2 regions of the Marinicrinis sediminis genome follow, and region 2 is predicted to be linked to the other one. Evidence: predicted binding sites of a transcription regulator. Region 2 holds the regulator's gene; the other holds the start of a gene.
What was found. Region 2 encodes NrdR, which represses ribonucleotide reductase genes. Its sites were predicted from a motif close to AACACNATATATNGTGTT; they were not measured.
Positions count from the first base shown of each region.

Region 1: a site for NrdR is predicted at 1,804-1,821, ahead of ACFSUC_RS03065 (adenosylcobalamin-dependent ribonucleoside-diphosphate reductase). Genes of this name have one in related genera too.

Region 1 covers NZ_JBHUMM010000004.1:22,135-25,560, reverse strand. The annotation lists gene ACFSUC_RS03065 (adenosylcobalamin-dependent ribonucleoside-diphosphate reductase) at 1-1,668, opposite strand, end outside; gene dat (D-amino-acid transaminase) at 2,087-2,917, shown strand.
Region 2 covers NZ_JBHUMM010000014.1:104,356-107,781, reverse strand. The annotation lists gene ACFSUC_RS08775 (transcriptional regulator) at 336-992, shown strand; tRNA gene ACFSUC_RS08770 (tRNA-Ala) at 1,584-1,656, opposite strand; gene nrdR (transcriptional regulator NrdR) at 1,738-2,214, opposite strand; gene ACFSUC_RS08760 (small, acid-soluble spore protein, alpha/beta type) at 2,355-2,564, shown strand; gene ACFSUC_RS08755 (lytic transglycosylase domain-containing protein) at 2,652-3,242, opposite strand; gene coaE (dephospho-CoA kinase) at 3,288-3,426, opposite strand, start outside.

The DNA of each region.
Region 1 (3,426 bases), on a different contig from region 2:
CCACTCCTGTGCAATCGGCACATACTGCTTGTCATAGCCAAGTCGGCTTTGACGGTAATATTCAAACGCGAAATATGGCTCAATACCCGTGGACGTGCCCACCATCGTTCCGGTGCTGCCTGTCGGCGCCTGAGTAATGACCGTAACGTTGCGCATCCCTTTTTCCGCAACCGATACACCCACTTCAGGGAACGCTTCTGTCATGTTCTTCATGAAACCGCTCTGCAAGAATTTCTCAGCATCAAATTGCTTGAAGGAACCTTTTTCATCTGCGATGTCTGAGGAAGACAGATAAGCTTCCTTCGCCATAAATCCGTAGATTTTGTCCAGGAACTCGAGGGATTCCGGGCTGCCGTAGCGAATGCCCAGGCGAATCATCAGCTCGGCCAGTCCCATGGTACCGAGACCCACCCGACGCTCAGCCTGCTGGTTTTCCTGGTTTTCCTCAAAATGATAAGGAGTACGATCAATGACATTGTCCAGGAAGCGAACCGAATAGCGAACCGTTGTCGCCAATTCATCCCACGCCACATCGTGCTTCTCTTCATCATAGAACTTGGAGAGGTTGATGGCAGACAGGTTACACACGCCCCATGCCGGCAAGCCCTGCTCTCCACAAGGGTTCGTACAGATAATCGGATTAAAGTACCAGCTGTTGGACATCTGGTTGTAGTATTCCATAAACACGACGCCTGGCTCAGCAGATTTCCATGCGGATTCAATGATCGTATGCCATACATCGCGCGCACGAACCGTATCATAATGAATCACGGATTTGCCCATGGCCTTCCACTCATCCATATTGCCGTTCCATTTATCATTGTAGTCCGGGTCCTTCGTATCCGGGAATACAAGCTCCCAGTCGAGATCTTCCTTGACAGCTTTCATAAAGTCATTGCTGACACAGACGGACAGATTCGCATTCGTAATCTCGCCCATCGTTTGCTTGACGGTAATGAAACGCATCAGATCCGGATGCCAGTCGTTGATCATCAGCATGAGCGCGCCTCTGCGACTGCCGCCCTGTTCGATCAGTCCGGTTGTGTAGCTGAACAATCCGCCCCAGGAAACCGCACCGCTCGATGTCCCGTTTACCCCGCGTACGATTGCTCTTCGTGGACGCAAGGAAGACAGGTTGATCCCGACTCCGCCTCCACGCGACATAATTTCGGTCATTTCACTGAGTGTTTCCATTATGCCGCCACGGCTGTCATGCGGAGACGGAATAACATAACAGTTGAAAAGCGTCAATTCATCACTGGCACCCGCTCCGGCGGCAATCCGTCCACCCGGTACCAGCTTCCAGTCATCTAATATATAACGGAACTTTTCAGTCCATTCCTGTTGTTTTTCAGGTGCTTCTACAGAAGCCATCGCCTTTGCAAGACGGTCCCACATTTCATCAGGTGTCTTTTCTACAGTCAAAGTCAACTGATCGATATTGGATTCCACGATACCGCCACTGCGGAGCTGTACCTTGACCTTTTTCCCTTCGCGGGCAATGACCTCGCCCACTTCCTTTGTAGGGAATTTCGGATCATCCTTGGTGAGGACCAGTACATAGTCGCCCACTTTTGTATTTTTCGTATCCGCGTCCTTCATGGCGTAACGGTCCAAGAAAATTTTCTCACTTAGTCCTTCTAAACGTTTTGACTGCATCGTTTTCAAAAGAACACCCTCCCATTGTTTACTCTTGCGGATAAAATCGAAAAAAGCTCAAATTCCCGCAATAACTTCCGTTTTCGATGATTTTCAAGAAAACAACCATATCTTGTATCATCCTTCTTCAACATGTATGTAGCAAGCACTACATCTTGTATGCTTGAACCATTATACACCACCACATGTTGTGTATCTAACGATATTTTTTCCGAATCCCTCATATACATCTTTAGATTGTGTATTTTTCTTTAAATTGCTCCGTGTATCTCATTTTTTTGAAGCTTGATTTTCTGATGAAGCGACAGAATTAGGTAAGATTCACCAAATCTTTTGACGGAGATATGAAGGGATTGTAAACTGAATATACATCTTTACTCCCTATTCTTAACCTGAAAATATCTGTTTGAAAAAGGGGGCATTACTCATGTTATTGTTTAATGGAGCCTTCGTCAATGAAAAGTCCGTATCCATTTCGTACCAGGATCGAGGCTTCCACTTCGGTGATGGCGTCTATGAAGTCTTTCGTGTGTATGATCATCAGGTTTATGAAATGGAGGCGCATCTTCAGCGGCTGGAGCAAAGCGCAAAAGCGATCCAGTTATCTTTACCTTATTCCCTGAAACAACTCGATGGAATGGTCGATCGACTCATTCGATTCAATCGGCTGCAAAATGGGACCGTATACCTACAGGTCACACGGGGAGCCGCACCACGCAATCATCCTTTTCCCTCTCCCCAACCCAAACCGACTCTGCTCGGGTTTACCAGTCGATTAGAAAGGCCGTTGGAAAAGCTCAAAAAGGGCGTTCAGGCCATCACCGTACCAGACATCCGCTGGCTGCGCTGCGACATCAAATCGCTGAACCTGCTGCCCAATACCATGGCGAAGCAACAGGCCAAAGAACAAGAGGCAGAGGAAGCCATCCAGCATCGGGACGGCATCGTCACCGAATGCAGCGCATCCAATATTATGATGATCCAGAACGGCACCCTGCGTACCCATCCGGCCAACCATCTCATTCTGCCAGGAATCACGAGAGCCGTCGCCTTGAGATTGGCGCAAGAACTGAACATACCTGTATCTGAAACCGCCTTTACCCTGGAGGAGATGATGCAAGCCGATGAAGTCTTCCTGACAGGCACCACCGTTGAAATCATGCCAGTCACCCATATTGACGGCAAACCGATCAGGGATGGGAAAACAGGACCTCAGACTCAATTACTCCAGCAAGCCTTCGAAAAAAACCTACCCTAAACCCATAAGAAGAGGCTGTACTGTGACGAATCACAAAAACAGCCTCTTCTGTCTGATTTCCTTCCTCTATCTCGATGTTAAATTCTATGTCAAAACTATCGAAGTCAACCTTATCTAACAATATATAGTAGAAACCCCGACCAATCCCGCTCAGACAACCCCAGTCCCACTATTGCACTTTTCCCAAGAAGAGGGCATGAAGACCTGCCAACGCCCTCTCCCTTCACTTCAAACCCAATCCAGGCGGAGGGAGATCCCCTAAGCCCGACATTTGCGTTCTTTGCAAGAAGAGGGCGTGGGAACCTGCCGGAGCCTACTTTCTCGTCCCTCTCAATCTCAATTTCCCAGCGGAGGGAGATCCCCTAAGCCCGACATTTGCGCTTTCTGCAAGAAGAGGGCATGGGGATCTGCCGAAGCCTACTTTCTCGTCCCTCTCAATCTCAAATTCCAGGCGGAGGGAGATCCCCTAAGCCCGACATTTGCGCTTTCTGCAAGAAGAGGGCGCGAGG
Region 2 (3,426 bases):
TTTCGAGTTAAGAATTTCGTCATATTCATCAATGCGATTTTTTAGTTATAATTTTTGATTTTTAACTTAGGTATCATGATTTTCAAGTTAATTAATTCCGCTTTTTTAATGTTTAAGCATCCTGTTTTTGAAATGAGAATTTGTTTTTCAAAAAATAAGCATTACAAATTATCAATTGAGATTTCTTTATTGAAGAAGAAGTAAGGTTTATGCATTTAACGTTGGTACATTTTGGTACAAAGATTGGCATTGAGATTTGAATTAATCATAAATCATTCATCAATGAAGAACACCGATTTTGAGAATTACAAAAAATTACGAAGGTGGGTGCAATGATGAGCGCACTATTCGAAAAGCAGTATGATGAATGGTTAGAAATGCATATAACTAACGAAAAAAATCCCAGACGTAGAGAAATACTAAAGAAAGGCTTGAGTCACGGAACCGTTAAATTTCTGCAATCCATTTGGTTCCCCACAATTGGAAACCTGAGCAACTTGTATCCTGAATATGAAGTTCGTGACCTAAACAATAGGTATCGTTATCTGGACCTAGCTTACATGCCAAATGGCACAAAAGGTTGTATCGAAATTCATGATTATCGCAGTCACGCCCGAGATGTTGATACTAGTCGCTTTAAGGATTTATGTATGAAACAAGCTATGCTGGTCCTGGATGATTGGTATTTTCTTCCGATTGCCTACTTATCTATTCGTGATGATCCGGAAGTGTGCAAGCAATTGGTACTGTCATTTGTAGGTAAGTTTTTATCCATTGATATTTCTTTGAAATTAACCTGGGCTGAAGCCGAGACCATTCGATATGCACGCAGGGTCATGCGAGCATTTGAACCTCGTGAGCTTGCTGAACACCTGCTGCTTTCAGAGAATCGAACCAGAGTTGTCTTACGATCTTTGTTGGATAAAAAACTACTTTTTGTAGCGAGTGGTATACAGAGATACCGCACATATCAGTTAAACGACTCATTCTAAAGGTTGCTACAACGGTTATTCATCTTAATAGCCGTGTAATTAGTTTTAAGGGTTGCTGTAGCGCTTAATAGTGTGAAATGGGCTTTAATAATACAAATGTAAGTAAAATAACAACACTCACAACCGTTAGAAAATAATTCGTTATAAAACAAGTACAATAAGCTCCATGAGAACCGTTAGCGGTGGCTTTATTGGGCATCAACTCATCTATGCACCAACAAGCAGCACTCCTTGAGCATTAACTCATCTATGCACCAAAGTAGCTGTATACCTTGAACATTAAATCGTCAATCCACCATTAAACAGTACAGTGCAGCATACAACAAAACAAAAAAACCGCAACTTCGCGCCAATGCGGTTGCGGTTCTTAATTTAGCAATTTTTGAAGGTTTAGAACTTTTATTTGAAGGTTTAGAACTTTGAAGCTTTTGATGTTTTTTGAACTTTTGAAGTTATAGAACTTTCTTTGAGCTATTAGAGCTTTTGAAGCTTTTAAAACTTTCTTTGAGCTTTTAGAACTTTCTTTTAGCTATTAAGCTTTTTGAGCTCTTGAATTTTCTGAGCTTTTTAGAGCCTTGGAGTCATAATTTATGGAGCCAAGGGGGATCGAACCCCTGACCTCTACGCTGCCAGCGTAGCGCTCTCCCAGCTGAGCTATGGCCCCGAATTGTAACCTGCTGTTGTTGTGTTTTCTTTACCTTTTCTCAAGGACAAGATTTATCTTAACAGAGGGGCCCATCAACTGTCAAGCATCTTTTCCGCCCAATTGATTCCGGCTTAACAGCATGTTCAATTCCTTCATAAACATGTTAATATCCTTGAATTGACGGTAGACAGAAGCAAAGCGCACATACGACACTTCATCTACTGGATACAGCTGTTCCATGGCCAGTTCACCCACGACACGGCTGTCGATTTCAGCATGAGCGGTCTGACGAAGCTGCTGCTCCACTTCAGATACAATCTGCTCCAGCGTCTCCACCGAAACGGGACGCTTCTCACAGGCGCGAATGAGTCCGCGCAAGATCTTCTCCCTGCTAAACTCTTCACGGCTGCCGTCCTTTTTGATGACAATCAGCGGCGTTTCCTCGACCATTTCGAAGGTTGTAAACCTGCGCTGACATTCCTCGCATTCCCTGCGACGGCGAATGGATTTGTTATCGTTTGCCGGCCTCGAATCCAGCACTTTGGTGCCGTTATGATCACAGTATGGACATCTCATCTTTTTTCTCTCCTCTGTATCTGTCGTTCATCGTCTGTTTGACACGTTAAAGGGTTGAAACAATTACCAAGAAAAAGAGGTAATGAAGTTCACGATATCGTTACATAATAGAACTACCAACGTCAAGGAGGTGAGACAACATGACAAGAACAAACGCATTGGTCGTTCCTCAAGCTACTGGAGCGCTGGATCAACTGAAATACGAAGTGGCTCAGGAGTTGGGGATCGCAGTTCCTCAAGACGGCTACTATGGTAACATGGCGACTCGCGACACTGGAGCCATCGGTGGTCACATCACGCGTCGCCTGGTACAAATTGCTGAACAGCAATTGGCAGGTCAATACAAGTAATCCCAAGAAGCAATCACCGGAATACGTGTACACTCATCACATGCAAGGCATAGCTGCTATCTAATGCAGCTATGCCTTTCGTTTCGTTTACAGCTCATAGAGGTCCTCATATTTCTTGTAATAGTACAGCACCCTCTGAATGTAGTGCCTCGTTTCTCCAAAGGGAATGTCGGCTATGCGGTCGGCTTCGCCAGACCAGGTCTGCTGTTCCAGCCATTTGATTACATTGCCGGGTCCCGCATTGTAGGCACCTGCCACTAACGCTATTTTATCATATTTATCCGGTGTCTGAACGCCGGTCTGCTTCATAAGCAATCTTTGCAAATACGCCAAATACCAGGCCCCTAGATCAATATTGATATCCGGTCTATGGAGGCTTGACCGGTCCAGGTGCACATGATGCTGCTGGGCGATCCATTCGGCGGTTTGCGGCATGAGCTGCATCAGGCCTGTTGCTTCTTTCGCAGACAGCTTGTCCGGATCATAATTACTCTCCACCCGGATCACCGCAGCGACGAACAGGGGATCAATATCATGCTGCTCGCTGCTAATGACGATATCCGATTGATAGGAAATGGGATAGAGCATTCTTCCCAGCCAGTGGGATTTATAAAAAAGGGCAATTAGTAGTACAATAAGCAACAGGAGATAAAAACGCTTTTTCAGAAAAAAACTCATTGCTCAACCCGCCGGGCCGCGTTCCTCATCGTAACAGGCCCCTTTCTATATCTTTGGTTTCCATTCATTCAAATATGCGATCACTTGCTCTCTCGTCTGGACCAATGTCCCCTGATTATCAATTACGAAATCTGCCCGCCGCTTCTTCTCCTCAATCGGCATCTGTGCCTGTAATCGCTGTCTG